2 regions of the Kistimonas ophiarachnellae genome follow, and region 2 is predicted to be linked to the other one. Evidence: predicted binding sites of a transcription regulator. Region 2 holds the regulator's gene; the other holds the start of a gene.
What was found. Region 2 encodes sigma-54, which starts transcription at its own class of promoters, with help from an activator protein. Its sites were predicted from a motif close to TGGCACNNNNNTTGCTNT; they were not measured.
Positions count from the first base shown of each region.

Region 1 (7,824 bases), on a different contig from region 2:
CTGTTATACCTTGTTTTCTTAACAACATGAGAAAGAGTAGACGGTCTGGCTCCAATGTTAGAAAAAATAGGGCTAAGGGAGGAATAAAAGATACCCATAGTTTCCAGGTGAACTTTTGAGAAGTTATTAAACAATCTCATTTTAATGTGAAATGAAAAACAGGTGCGAATGAAATCAGCAGAGTGCCATTAGACTGTGCCTTGGGGTTCTGTCTCTATTTTGTCCATCGCATGGACATATATTCGCAATTTGGGCCGTAACGGTCGTGTTGCCCATGAAGGCATTATCGACATTCGGCCTGTTAAAGTAGCATCTGGTATCTCAGCGGAAGATATTGCCAAGAGCCTGATGGATTACGGCTTCCATGCACCCATCATGAGTTTCCCACCAGACACATGTTACCACCACTTCTAAATGACCGTTTTTCAACAGTTTGAGATGTCCGGCCGAGCTGGATCGTTTTGCCGAGGCCATGATCGCTACCCGTGGTGAGATCTACAAGGTTCAGAACAGACAGTGGACGAAGGATAATAATCCATTGATTAACACGCCTCATACTCAAGATGATATTCAGGATGAATGGGATTGCCATTGCAGCCGAAAAAAGTCTTTTTAGCCGATGTCGTTTGAAGTGGGTCAAAAAATCTGGACGACGGTCAACGTATCGACAATGCATAAGGTGACCGAAATCTGTTGTGTACCTGTGGAAGCCAACGAATAACGGAACAAAAAGAGATTGAGAAGGGAAAACATCGACATTGTTGGGATTTTCCATTCCAACAATATTATCAAGGAACTACTTGTCGATTGACTGGTCTGGTAGTTATTGAGGATATGCTTTGATTCATAACTTATAGAAATGCAATGAATAATTTTTTGAATACTAAGGTGTATAATGTTGATACAGAGTTCCTGAAAAGAAAATGCTTGATTACTGGGATTCAGGCTGCTGATGGAAAATCTGAAAGCGTTTTTTATACCAACAGGCGTGTTAGTTCAGTTGATAGACCGAGTTTGAACTTATATCTGAATGGTTATGGAACGATTAGTGGCAGTTTTGCACCATTTTATAATAGAATTTTCTCACAAATCCCAGAGCCATTTTACAATGTGCTTATTTCAAAATTTAAATATCTCTTGCCAACCTCAGAGCCTGAACCTTCAGTCTCTGATAACGTTTTTAAATCAACACCCCCTGACGAGCTGGCCAAGGATCAGTTTGATTTTTCGCAGCTTCCTGATGAGGTGATTGAAGCGGTGGCTTTTAAAATTGATGATCGTCAATATTTTATAAATTTAAAGCTTACTTGCAAACGTGTTTTGGACGTCGTAAGCCGCGCTGAAGAACGCAGGTGTAAAGAAATTGTGCGAAGACGAGGTTTGAAGGTAATAGCTCATGAAGTTCTGTCTGGCCAAGTTGTCTATGCTGAGTACAGCAGCAGAAAGGGAGACTGGTACGAAATTAATATTGCTGAGGATGGAAGTTGTAGTGAACGTGATGATCCTGAATGTTTAAACATTTCGGAGGTCTATGCGCTTTGTATTACAACATTTGAAGGTAAAGATGGAAGCATTAAGAACGAAACTGGAATGCTGTGTGAGTTGGAAGATAAAAGTAAATGTCATATCTCCGGAGAATTTTATGAGCTTGATGAACATTACTCGGGACGAGAGATGAGGGGGATTGGTAGAGGTTACCAGGTCGAAATGAAAGTCTCAGGGTTGGTGAAAAAAGCACCAGGCTGGCGCATTCTTTTTTCAGACATGCAGAGTCATGAATTGTTGGAGTTTGTTGATGAAATGAAACAAAGTTATCCATCGTTTTTTACTGACTGGTTGTTAGCCAGTCAATACAGTGAAAAAGAACTGAAGCGTAGATTCACGATTGTTTTTGAAACGGGTAAGTCATGAAATGCGGTAATTTATACGTAAGTTACCGTGCTGCAGTGTGCAGAGATGTCGCCTGTTGAGCAGGGTTTCAATGCCTTTCGCACATGCCATGCAGTGATAGCAGGTATGCTGGAGATATCAATCAGGCTTTTGAGGGGGCAGGTCATGGTTTCGGCGGAGAAAGCTAGATCAATGGTGTAGCGGGGCAAGTCTGTGGGGACATCTTATAAAAGAGTGCACCAGCATCCTGTCTCGGGTCTGGCGGACAAACTCCAGCCTTTCTTATACATAGACTCCTGGCTTTTTATTTCTATTAAATCAATATTACCTTTTAAAAAAACAGGGCATATCGTAGATGCGAATCTTTTATTGAAATAAGAATCCTTGGTCTGCTCACTTGGAATCAGGTTTGTATCCCCAAATAAGTCGCAATCATGCATTGCACGCTCATTATTACTATCTGAATCATTTTTATGCGCCATAACAGGGTCAGGATAAAATCCAAACTTAAAATACCAACCCAAAGCACTCTTGACAGGTAGTTGAATCAAAATATATCCGGCGCCATTTAATCTGGCAGTTAATACCACCGTATACATTAGAAGACTCCCAATTCCGATGTTTGTATGCTTATAGGTTGCATCACCAATATAGTTAACCCGTAAAGAATCATTACTGCCTTTTGTTAAATCAAGCGCTACTGTGCCGCTATTGATGGCGCCTTGAGTGACCTGCCCAGTATATATTCCAACTTCACGATGCCATTCATTTTTCTTACGCCCCATCAAAGTCACTTTCATATTGTCTCGTCTTGTAAAAACGAGCGTTGAATATAAGAGTAAAGAGTCAGACATAAGAATCCTGTGATCATTGAGAATAAAGCATGCTGAATGACTTGCTTTGCAATGAACATTATTTGCTCCTGATCATTTTACTTTACCTGATTATCACTGTTGCTCAGTCAGTTAGAGGAGTCTAGCTGGCATGGGAGAAGTTTGCGTATCCAGGTAACCCAGACTTGATGCCATCGCAGGTGTACATGAACAGAGGGGCGAGTGATGTGGGAGACCTGTTGATTCCGTGATCCTTGTCACAGAGGAAAGCAAGAGGCAAACAGCGTGCTATGCAGCAATAGCAGGGGGGATCCGTCAGGCATTTGTGGGGACAGGTCTTGCTTTCTCCAACTCTGAATAGTCAGAGGCTGGAGAAAGGTAGACCTGCGATGTGGGGGGCCTTTTCTCTATCTCTTAAAGAAACTCGGTCAAGCGCCGGATTTTTCTTTTTCCGAAAAGTGCGAGCATGTCTATCAGGGCTGGTCGCGGGTATCTACGTATCTTTATGGGGATTTACGTGTATTCACGTAAGGCGTCATTGTTTTGTAAGTCGATATGATGGGGGCAGTTAACAGGAGGAAACATGAAAGCCAAAGATGATAAAATGACCTTCTTCACAGAAGACCCAATCTCTACCTATGTATATTTGATTATTCTTGCATGCACTATTGGAGCATTTTGGTTCTAGTGAACGCATCATAATATGCCCCTGAAAGAGAGGGGCAGCCATCAAAATAATCATTCTTTAGTATTGTGAATAATAGTTATTATTCATTCTTACATTTTATTATTCTGAATTATTTCTAGTGAATGGATAGGTTCAGATTATATACGAGCACTGTGATATTTCTCTTAACGAATACGGGTAATTAACTGGCGGCATTTCAGTTTAATGATTTTAGGGAGAGTTAGTTCCTGCTGTGCTCCCATTTCCAGAAAGGCAGCCAACCCCCGCTTTTCTTTGTTTGCCTCAAGCGCCAGGTGCTCATTCAGACAGCGTATGAATTCAATATCGGTTTTCTGCTAGCTTGCAACGAATGAACCCAAACCAATAAAAAGGGCCCCGTTCAGGGCCCTTTCTTTCGTTAGCTTTCTCTGTCTACGGTGCGCTTACACGCTGTAGTACAGGTCAAACTCAGCCGGGTGCGTGGTCTGCGCCACAGTGATGCACTCTTCACGCTTCAGATCGATGTAACCATCGATCATGTCGTCAGTGAAGACGCCACCTTCGGTCAGGAAGGCGCGATCCGCATCCAGCGCGTCCAGGGCTTCTTCGAAGCTGGCGGCAACGGTCGGGATCTCGGCGGCTTCTTCCGGCGGCAGGTCGTACAGGTCCTTGTCTGCGGCATCGCCGGGGTGCAGCTTGTTCTTGATCCCGTCCAGGCCGGCCATCATCAGGGCGGCGAAGGCCAGGTAAGGGTTGGCAGTCGGGTCAGGGAAACGCACCTCGATACGACGCGCCTTCGGGCTGTTCACGTAAGGAATCCGGATGGACGCAGAACGGTTACGGGCAGAGTAGGCCAGCATAACCGGGGCTTCGAAGCCGGGTACCAGACGCTTGTACGCGTTGGTGGAGGCGTTGGTGAAGGCGTTCAGGGCCCTGGCGTGCTTGATGACACCGCCGATGTAGTACAGGGCAGTCTCGCTCAGGCCGGCATAGCCGTCACCGGCGAACAGGTTGTTGCCGTCCTTGCTCAGGGACATGTGCACGTGCATGCCGCTGCCGTTGTCGCCAACCAGGGGCTTGGGCATGAAGGTTGCGGTCTTGCCGTAGGCGTGGGCCACGTTGTGGACACAGTACTTGAGGATCTGCACTTCGTCTGCCTTGCGCACCAGGGTGTTGAAGCGGGTGCCGATCTCGCACTGGCCGGCGGTGCCGACTTCGTGGTGGTGCACTTCAACGCCTACGCCCATGGCTTCCATGGCCTGGCACATGGCGGCACGGAGGTCGTGCAGGGAATCAACCGGAGGAACCGGGAAGTAACCGCCCTTGATCTTCGGACGGTGGCCGATGTTGCCGCTTTCAAACTGCTTGTTGGAGGACCAGGCCGCTTCTTCAGAGTTCACTTCGTAGGAAGCGCCGGAAATGTCGATGTTCCACTTCACGTCGTCGAATACGAAGAACTCGGGCTCGGGACCGAAGAAGGCGGTGTCGGCCACGCCGGTGGACTTCAGGTACTCTTCCGCACGACGGGCGACAGAACGTGGATCACGCTCATAACCCTGCATGGTGGCGGGCTCAACGATGTCGCAGCGCAGGTTCAGGGTCGGTTCCTCGGTGAAGGGGTCGATCACGGCGCTGTCGTCGTCCGGCATCAGGATCATGTCGGACTCGTTGATACCTTTCCAGCCGGCGATGGATGAACCGTCAAACATCTTGCCGACTTCGAAAAACTCGCTGTCAATCTCGCTGGTGGGCATGGAGACGTGCTGTTCTTTACCACGGCTGTCGGTAAAGCGCAGGTCAACCCACTTGACGTCATTTTCCTTGATCAGGGCAGTGGTCTTGGCAGACATTCTTATTCCTCCGGGGTTATCTCGACCGCTAGTGTCCGGATCGGGTCTCGAGCGGTATGCGTCTGTTCGTTCCTGTTGGTACACGGGTGCGAACCAGTCTCGCACTGGCTTTAGCAAGGCGTGTGCCAGTTTGGTGTTTGCCGTTCAGTCCGTGTCTTCAAAGGGTGCACCAGTGGTTCCCGGGCGTTTTGTTAGTGCTGCGTGATCCAAAACGGTGCATCTTTTTATTGTTGCGACCTGAACCGGTGCGCGATCTGTTTTTCCGCCCCCTGCGTGACCCGAAGCGGGGCATGGGCATAAGGGAAAACCGTTACGCTGGCAAGCGGAAGTCAGTCTACACCCTTTAATCGAACCCCGAAATGTCTGAAAGCTGGAAAATTTCAGCGGGGGTATTTACTATGCGGGGGTTAGTTACCATGCATCGTCTTTTTCCATTCCCTGTTCCCTTGCCGATGCTGTTTTCACAGGCACCGAAAACGCGCACTCAATACTGAAGACTCCCTGATGAAGTTTATTGTCAAACTGTTCCCCGAAATCACCATTAAAAGTTCACCGGTCCGCAAACGGTTTGTAAAACAGTTGCGCCGTAATATCCGTACGGTCTGTAAACCACTGGATGAACAGGTGACGGCGACGGGCACCTGGGATGTCATTCATGTGGAAACCCAGCTGACTGACCGGCAGGATATCGACCTGCTGGCGGAACGCCTCTGCTGCATCTCCGGTATTCACCAGGTGCTGGAAGTGGCTGAATACCCGCTGACGGATTTTGACGACATCCTTGAGAAAACCGTGGCGGCCTGGTCCGGCGCGCTGGCGGGCAAAACCTTTGCCGTGCGGGTGCACCGTTCCGGCAAGCATGACTTTACCTCGATTGATGTGGAACGGTTTCTCGGCGCCGGGTTGCTGGAGCGTGTCGAATCGGCGGGCGTCAAGCTGAAGCATCCGGACGTGCGCGTTGAGCTGGAAATCAAGAATGATCGCTACTTTATGGTGCAGCGTCGTCTGGATGGTCTGGGTGGTTACCCGATGGGCACCCAGGAGCCGGTGTTGTCGCTGATCTCCGGCGGGTTTGATTCCACCGTTTCCAGCTTCCTGACTGCGCGCCGCGGCATGAACACCCATTTCTGCTTTTTTAATCTTGGCGGCCATGCCCATGAGCTGGCGGTGAAAGAGGTGGCTTTCTACCTCTGGAGCAAGTACAGCGCGTCGCACCGGGTACGGTTTATTACCATTCCCTTTGAAGGCGTGGTGGAAGAGATTCTGACCAATGTTGATAACTCCCAGATGGGGGTGGTGCTCAAGCGGATGATGCTGCGTGCCGCGTCCGCTGTCGCCAAGGAAATGGATATCCAGGCGCTGGTGACCGGTGAAGCGATTGCCCAGGTGTCCAGCCAGACATTGCATAACCTGGCAGTGATTGATTCCGTTACCGACATGCTGGTACTGCGTCCGCTGATCGCCATGGACAAGCAGGACATTATTAATATTGCCGCGCGTATCGGTACCGAGGAATTTGCCAAGAATATTCCTGAATACTGCGCGGTGATTTCCAAAAATCCGACCACCTGCGCCAAGCCGGAACGTATTGTCCACGAAGAAACCAAATTTGATTTCTCGGTGATTGATGCCGCGGTGCAGAACCGTCGCAGTGTGTCAGTGCACGACATCATCGCCGATGACCTGACCCGTGAGCAGGTGGAAGTGGTCAACGAAGTCGGCAAGAACGAAGTCATCATTGATATCCGCCACCCGACCGAAGAAGAGATCAAACCCTTCACGCTGCCCGGCCATGAAGTATTGACCCTTCCGTTCTACCAGCTGGCGACCCGTTTCCCGGAACTGGATCGCAACAACCATTACCTGCTCTATTGCGAAAAAGGCGTTATGAGCCAGTTGCATGCCATGCACCTGCGCGACGCCGGACATGATAATGTAGGCGTATACCAGCCCTGATGTGGCAGTGATTTTCCTGGGGGAAACCATCCAATGAAACTGGCCATGATTGCCGCGGTGGCGGAGAACAACGCCATCGGCATTAACAACAAGCTGCCCTGGTACCTGCCGGGTGACCTCCGTTATTTCAAGGCGGTCACCATGGGCAAACCGGTCATCATGGGGCGCAAGACGTTTGATTCCCTGCGCAAGCCATTGCCGGGGCGCACCAACATCGTGATCACCCGTGACCGCGAGTATCAGCGGGAAGGCATTTCCGTGGTGTACAGCCTGGATGAAGCCATCTCGCTGGCGGAAGATGTGGCGCTGATCAACGGTTGTGAGGAACTGATGATCATCGGCGGTGAGCAGATCTACCGTGAAGCGCTGCCAAGAGCAGAACGCCTCTACCTGACCCGCGTCCACCGCAGCTTTGACGGCGACGCTTTTTTCCCGGAGCTGGATTCCGCCGAATGGCAGGAAACCCTGCGGGAAGACCGTGTTGTCGATGACGAGGATGCGCTGTCCTACAGCTACCTGGTGCTGGACCGCTCCGCTTAATCCTTTTTGCGATAACTGTTCACGCGATTACTTCCTTCCTTAATCGACTCTGGCTGAACGTCCGGTTCAGGCAGAGTCGGGCAGCCCA
Region 1 covers NZ_BAAJPA010000008.1:69,810-77,633, forward strand. Annotated here, with positions in the region: gene AC27K1_RS11520 (hypothetical protein) at 196-414, shown strand; gene AC27K1_RS11525 (hypothetical protein) at 434-616, shown strand; gene AC27K1_RS11530 (hypothetical protein) at 865-1,911, shown strand; gene AC27K1_RS11535 (hypothetical protein) at 2,115-2,744, opposite strand; gene glnA (glutamate--ammonia ligase) at 3,834-5,240, opposite strand; gene thiI (tRNA uracil 4-sulfurtransferase ThiI) at 5,745-7,196, shown strand; gene AC27K1_RS11550 (dihydrofolate reductase) at 7,230-7,736, shown strand.
Region 1: a site for sigma-54 is predicted at 5,351-5,368, ahead of glnA (glutamate--ammonia ligase). Genes of this name have one in related genera too.

Region 2 (7,824 bases):
CGTCAGGAGCCGTTCGCGCCAGCGCTCCAGATTGTGGAAGTGACGTGCGCTTTCTTCCGTCTGGCTATCCAGCCGCTGCAGGAGTTCCTGGATCGGTTCCACGTCCTGGTCGCGCATCAGCTTGCCAATGAAATTCAGATGCCGTTTCTTGGCATTGAAGCTCTTGATACGGCGGCCTTCTTCCAGTGCGGCGCGCAGGCGCTCTGTCAGTACCAGTTTCTCCAGTTGCGCAGGCTTCATCTCCTGGAGTCTGGCGCCCATATCCCTGAGTTCGTGCATTTCCTTCTTGATCTGGCTTTTGCTGACATACTCGATGTCGTCGAACTCGTCCTGCTCTCCAACGTTGTCGGGGTGATTCATTGCTATTCCACACTCATAGGATGGGGTGCATTGTAGCGTTTGTTGTCAGGAAAGTCCGGTCTGATCAAACACAGTTCCGTTTCCCCTTGAACAAGGCTGACGGTACAATGAAAGTTATCGCAAACAACGCCATTGGGAGTTGGAATGACCAGCCATCAGCTGCAGCCTGCTATCGATCCAGCCGTTGAGCAAGAGCGTCTGAAGACGCTGGTGGAAGACATTGTTGCCGAGGCCCGCCGCCAGGGCGCCTCGGCCTGTGAGGTCGGCGCCAGCAGTGATGCCGGATTGTCCGCCTCGGTTCGCCTCGGTGAAGTGGAAACCGTGGAATTCAACCAGGACAAGGGTTTTGGTATTACCGTGTACTTTGGCCAGCGTAAAGGCTCGGCCAGCACTACGGATTCCAGCCCGGATGCCATACGTGCCACTGTAGAGGCCGCCTGCGATATTGCCCGTTACACCAGCGAGGATGACTGTGCCGGTCTGGCGGACAAATCGCTGATGGCAACGGAATTCCCTGATCTGGATCTCTATCATCCCTGGGGTATTGGTACGGAAGAAGCGATCACGCTCGCCCGCGAATGTGAGGCGGCGGCTCGCGAAACCAGTCCGCTGATTACGAATTCAGACGGTGCGACCGTGAATACCCACCAAGGCTGCCGTGTCTACGGTAACAGTCATGGTTTCATTGGTGCGCAGGCGTCCAGCCGGCACAGTGTCAGTTGTGTGGTGATCGCCCAGAAAGGCGACGACATGCAGCGTGATTACTGGTACACCGTGGCCCGTGACGGCAACCTGCTGGACCGGATGGTGGATGTGGGGCGTACTGCAGCAGAGCGCACGATTCGTCGTCTGGGTGGCCAGAAACTGAAAACCTGTAAAGTGCCTGTGCTGTTCAGTGCCGAGCTGGCTGGTGGTGTGATCGGGAACCTGATGGCGGGCATCAGTGGTGGTAACCTGTACCGGCAGTCTTCTTTCCTGTTAGACCATCTCGGCAAGCAGATATTCCCTGAATGGGTGCATATTCATGAGCAGCCCCTGTTAAAAGGCGGAATGGGTTCAGGCGCGTTCGATGGTGATGGTCTTCAAACGTACGCTAAGGATTTCATCAAGGACGGTGTACTGGCTAACTACCTGTTGAGCACTTATTCTGGCCGTAAGCTGGGTATGCCAAGTACTGCCAATGCGGGTGGTGCACGTAACCTGTTTGTAGACAGTAATGCCGGTGATCAGGAATCGTTGCTGAAACAAATGGGCACTGGCCTGCTGCTTACAGAGCTGATTGGTCATGGCGTGAATATCGTGACGGGGGATTATTCCCGCGGCGCGGCTGGTTTCTGGGTGGAGAATGGCGAGATCCAGTATCCGGTGTCAGAAATTACCATTGCCGGAAATCTCAAAGACATGTTTATGCAATTGCAGGCGGTAGGTAACGATGTGGATCGTCGTGGCAATATCCAGACGGGTTCACTGCTGATTGATGGCTTGACGATTGCGGGAAATTAACCCGTCATAGCCCCATAAAAAAACACCGGTTATCCGGTGTTTTTTTATGGCTGAAGATTATGAATAGAACAGTGTGGCCAGTCCCAGAAAGGACATAAAACCGGTGACATCGGTGATGGTGGTTAACACCACGGAACCGGCCAGAGCAGGGTCAATCTTCAAGGCCTTCAATATCATTGGCAGTATCGCGCCGACCACAACGGCAACCGTCAGGTTAATCACCATGGCCAGCGCAATCACGAGGGCAATTACCGAATCGTCAAACCACAGCATGGCGGCAGTGGCAACGACACTGGCCCAGATCACGCCATTGGACAGACCGACGATAAATTCCCGGGTCACCAGCCAGCGGGTGTTGGAACGTCCGATCTGGCCCAGTGCCATGGCACGAATAATCAGGGTCAGTGTCTGGCTGCCGGCAATGCCACCCATGCTGGCGACAATAGGCATTAGAACCGCCAGGGCAACCACCTTGTCGATTGTATCTTGAAACAGCCCGATCACGCTGGCGGAAATAAAGGCGGTCATCAGGTTGATGCCCAGCCAGGTTGCCCGACGGCGTGCGGTCTTGAATGTCGGTGCAAAGGTGTCCTCGTCTTCATCAAGACCGGCCCGGCTCATCACTGAGTGATCCGCTTCTTCCCGAATAACGTCAACAACATCATCAACAGTGACACGGCCAATCAGGCGATGGTTTTCGTTAATCACCGGCGCGGAAATGAGGTCCTCCCGTTCGAACAGCTGGGCCACCTGGCTGTCCTGCATGTCGGCGGGGATAGCAATGAATTCCGTTTCCATGACCTCACTGATGGTTTTGTTGCCATCCTCAGTCAGTAGTCGGGTCGTGGGCAAGGTGCCGATTAACGTGTCATCCCGGCTGACAACCAGCAAACCATCGAAGGGTTCCGGCAGGGATTCATGACGACGCAGATAGCGTAGTGCGACATCAATGGTGATATCCGGCCTGACCGTGGTGGTGTCGGTATTCATCAGGCCGCCGGCAGTGTCTTCAGGCCATGACAGGACGGCCTCAATCCGCTGGCGATCCTGCTGACTCATTGACGACAGCACCTGGTGGGTGATGGTCTGGGGCAGTTGTTGCAGCAGGTCGGCGATGTCGTCGATATCCTGTCCTTCCAGGATGCCGATCAGTTCCGCCACATTCATGCGGTCAATAAAGAACTGCCTGACATCATCACTCATTTCGTTGAGGACATCACCTTCGTGTTCAACGTCAATGAGTTTCCACAGCAGGCTGCGCTGTCGGGGTGGCGCTGAAGCCAGCAGGTGCGCAGCATCGGCAGGCGACAGGCTGTTCAGCATCTGTTTGACCTGCGTGGAAATGCCTTCCTCCAGTGCCTTGTTGAGGATGTCCAGCTGGTTGTCTGAAAGCGCCAGGGAGTGTTGCTGTGTCATGCCTGTCCTTGACTGCGGATATAGTAGACAGTGGTTATATGTTTGAAGAATAGTCAGTCTGTCAACGGTGGGGCAAGCGGAGAATGCAGCGGGTTGTAATAAATATCCGGGGGCAAGTGCGGGAGATTATTCTCCCTCACCGAAAAAATCATCAATCAGGGCTTGAATGGCCTGAAGCGCCCTGGCTTCATCATGGCCTTCGATCTCGACGGTCAGTTCGGTGCCCTGGCTGGCAGCCAGCATCATCACAGACATGATGCTTTTACCGTCCACCATATTTTGATCACGTCCCACGTCAATGCGGCTGGCAAAGGCGGAGCTGGTCGTGACAAATTTTGCGGCGGCCCTCGCGTGCAGGCCCAGTTTGTTTTTTATCGTAATGGTCTCACGGATCATTGTGCCTGAATCTCTCTGTGCCGAACCTGCGTGTTATTGTGAGCCTGTTGAAACCGTTGCGCGAGTGCTTCACAGACAAAGACTGAACGATGCTGGCCGCCTGTGCAACCAATGGCGATGGTCATATAGCTGCGATTGCCGGCTTCAAAGTCCGGGAGCCAGTGTTCAATAAAGGTGTAGATATCATTGATCATCCGTTCTACGGGCGGTTGACCTTTGAGGAAATCGATAACGGGCTGATCCTTGCCGGTAAATGCGCGTAACGATTCATCCCAGTAAGGGTTCGGCAGGCAGCGGACATCAAAGACATAATCGGCATCGGTGGGAATGCCATGCTTGAAACCAAAGGATTGCAGTTGCAGTGACAGTCCGTGCTCCTGTTTTCCCAGAACCCGCTGGCGGATGGTGCTGCGCAGGTCATGCAGTGACAGGGTGCTGGTGTCTATCCGCAGGTCGGCTAACAGAGAGATGGGTTCCAGTATGTCGGTCTCTCGCTTGATCGCCTCTTCCAGGGAATACTGCTCGTTACTCAGGGGGTGGCGCCTGCGGGTTGAGCTATACCGCTTCAGCAGGGTGGTATCGTCAGCATCCAGAAAGATGATGTCACATTCAATACCCTGTGTTTCAGTGATTTCGCGGTAAATCGATGAGAAATGACTGAGTGCGCCGGGGATATTGCGTGCATCAATACTCAGGGCAATGCGGGGTGACTGTTCACTCGGGTTATTGCGCAGACTGTCTATCAGGCCTGGCAGCAGGTCGGCGGGCAGGTTGTCCACGCAGTAAAAGCCCTGATCTTCCAACGCATGCAGCGCGGCACTCTTGCCTGAACCTGATCGACCGCTGATGACGATCAGCCGGGGGACAGTGGACATTGTTAATTATCCCGTATTTGTTGCTGCCAGCAGGGAACCCGTCAGCCGTAGCGGCAGGCTCCCTGATCAGTTCAAGCATAGGAAAAAATGAAAACAAGAGAAAGAGGTCAAACGACAATGGTTTATCGTTTATGTAAGGTTGGCGTTTCTGGGAGGGACGTTATTCCTCGCAGGTGATCAGCTGGTACAGCATTTCGCTGCTTTCGGCTTTTCGCAGAGCCTCGCAAAGTCCCGGGTTGCTGAATTTTTCAGCCAGTTTTTTCAGCAGTTCCAGATGTTCGTTGATGCTGTTGTCTGGTACGACCAGCGCGAAGATGAGATCAACGGGGTGGCGATCAATAGCATCAAAGTCGATTGGTTCTGCCAGCTGGAGAAATATGGCTGCCGGTTTTTTGCAGGAGGCCAGGCGGCAATGGGGTATGGCGACGCCGTTACCTAAACCGGTGCTGCCGAGTTTTTCGCGGGTGACAAGACAGTTGAACAGATCCTTGGCGTCGATGACGGGATCATGCTGTCCGATCAGGTTGGCGATATATTCGAGGGTGCGCTTTTTGCTGCCACCCTGCACGCCACAGAGGGCGTGCTCGGGCAATAGAATCTTACGAATGCTCATTGGAATGCTGGGAGTAGCGAGGGGTGCTCAATGCGAGCCGGCTCCCTGCATACGATCGAGGTTTTTCTCTTTGTGTTTGAGGATCTGGCGATCAAGTTTGTCGGCCAGAAGATCAATGGCAGCATACATATCTTCATGCTCGGCGGACGCTGCGATATCCGCACCGCGTATGTGGAGCGTCGCTTCTGCAAGCTGTCTGACTTTTTCCACGCTCAGCGTAACCTGGATATTGGTTATGCTATCGCAGTGTTCAGCGAGCTTGTTTAGTTTTTTGGTAACATACTCGCGGAGAGACTCGGTAACTTCGACATGATGTCCGCTGATGTTAACTTGCATGCGTTACTCTCCTGATCACAGGTTCGCTCACATCCGGTTTGCACTCCGTACGAACCGGGCTGACGGCTCTAGTGTACCATTGCTCAGGGGCGGTCGTCTTGGGTTTTTGCGACCTATTTACCGGAATGCGCGTATGTTTGTACGTGCCCTAACCGGTTGTTAGGCACAGCGTAGACTACACCAGCCGTTTTCGTTCGTTAGATGGCGGAATCAGGATGGATTCCCGGTACTTGGCAATGGTTCGCCGTGCGACCTGAATGCCCTGTTCCGCCAGCAATGCGGCGATCTTGTTATCGCTCAGGGGCTTTCTCGGGTTCTCCTGGGAGACCAGTTTCCTGATCAGCGCCCGAATGGCGGTGGAAGAACATTCTCCCCCGGATGCCGTGCTGACATGGCTGGAGAAGAAATATTTCAATTCAAAAATGCCCCGGGGCGTATGCATGTATTTCTGGGTGGTAACACGGGAGATGGTGGATTCGTGCATCTCCACGCTTTCAGCAATATCGTGCAGCACCAGGGGTTTCATGGCTTCCTCGCCATAGTCGAAGAACCCGCGTTGGTAGTCGACGATGCGGGTGGCGACCTTGAGCAGGGTTTCGCTGCGGCTTTGCAGACTTTTGATAAACCAGCGGGCTTCCTGAAGCTGGTTTTTCAGGTAGGTATTGTCGCTGCTGTTATCCGCCCGGCGGATCAGCGAGGAGTAGCCGGTATTGATGCGCAGACGTGGCGACGCATCAGGATTCAGTTCAACAACCCACTCGCCCTGCTTCTTGCTGACCAGTACGTCTGGAATGACATATTCTGCTTCACCGGTTTCAAGGCTGCTGCCGGGCTTCGGGTTCAGGGTTTGGATCAGTTCAATGGCGGCTTTCAGCTCGGGCTCCTTGAGCTTTGCCTTGCGCATGATAGTGGTGTAATCACGGCTGCCCAGACGATCCAGGTGCTGATCAACGACCTGCTTGGCGGCAAGTAGCGCGGGTTCTTCCAGAACGTCAGGACCGTTTAGCTGTATCAGAAGGCATTCGCGTAGATCCCTGCAGGCTACGCCGATCGGGTCAAACTGCTGGATACGACGTAACATGACCTCGACCTCATCAAGTTCGAGTTCCAGTGTCGGATCCATGCCCTCAAGGATGTCTTCCAGAGAGCAGGTCAGATAACCGTCGTCGTTTATTGCATCGATAATCGCCATACCGATCAGGCGATCGGTGTCACTCATCGGGGTCAGGTTGAGTTGCCACTCAAGATGATCCTGCAGGGAATCGGGGGCGCTGCTGCGGCTGGTAAAGTCGTCGTCAGAGCGTTCGCTCTGGGAGCTGGATGAGGATTGGTAGATGTCGTCCCAGCCGCTGTCCACGGGTAGTTCCGTAGGAATCTGATCGCTCCACTCTTCCTGGGATTCCGATTCTTCTGAGGATTTTTCTGTTTTTTCGCCCGCTGCAAAGTCAGTCAGGCCGGTTTCACTGCCGGCATCGCTGTCCTGCGTTGCTGCGTCATCGGCTGAACTGTTTTCAGGCGTGTTTTCCTCCTGTTCAAGCAGCGGATTGCTCTCAATGGCCTGCTGGATCTCCTGTTGCAGATCCAACGTTGACAACTGCAGCAGCCTGATAGCCTGCTGCAGTTGAGGGGTCATGGTCAGTTGCTGGCCAATCTTGAGTTCCAGTGATGGCTTCATGACTCTACCGGTCCTGGTTGCACTACATCTGATTCACGGTTGTCGTTCTTGCTCATCCCTGAGAGCTTGCCAGGTGCCTGTTTGCACCTGCGGCTATTCAGTCTGTTGCGACAGTTATCGCTTTCGCGACGGTATAGTACATGGCTGGATCGGATTTTGCATCAGATACGGAAGTGTTCTCCGAGATAGACGTCGCGAACCTTCTGGTTGGCCATGATGGTGTGACTGTCGCCCTCGGCGATAATGTGACCTTCGCTGACAATATAGGCGTGTTCACAAATATCCAGCGTTTCGCGTACGTTGTGATCGGTGATCAGGACGCCGATGCCGCGATTCTTCAGGTGCTGGATAATCTGCTTGATATCATTGACCGAGATAGGGTCAACGCCGGCGAAGGGTTCATCCAGCAGGATGAAGGAGGGCTCGGTTGCCAGCGAACGGGCAATTTCAACCCGGCGTCGCTCACCACCGGACAGGCTCATGCCGGCACTGTCGCGGATATGCTGGATGTTGAACTCTGCCAGCAACTGTTCCTGCTTCTCCACACGCTGCGCCTTGGTCAGGTCCTTGCGGGTTTCAAGGATAGCCATCAGGTTATCCGCTACGCTGAGTTTGCGGAAAATGGAGGCTTCCTGTGGCAGATATCCAAT
Region 2 covers NZ_BAAJPA010000021.1:39,998-47,821, forward strand. Annotated here, with positions in the region: gene yjgA (ribosome biogenesis factor YjgA) at 1-360, opposite strand, end outside; gene pmbA (metalloprotease PmbA) at 520-1,863, shown strand; gene mgtE (magnesium transporter) at 1,921-3,279, opposite strand; gene AC27K1_RS19995 (HPr family phosphocarrier protein) at 3,406-3,675, opposite strand; gene rapZ (RNase adapter RapZ) at 3,672-4,550, opposite strand; gene ptsN (PTS IIA-like nitrogen regulatory protein PtsN) at 4,711-5,163, opposite strand; gene hpf (ribosome hibernation-promoting factor, HPF/YfiA family) at 5,191-5,499, opposite strand; gene AC27K1_RS20015 (RNA polymerase factor sigma-54) at 5,675-7,174, opposite strand; gene lptB (LPS export ABC transporter ATP-binding protein) at 7,336-7,824, opposite strand, start outside.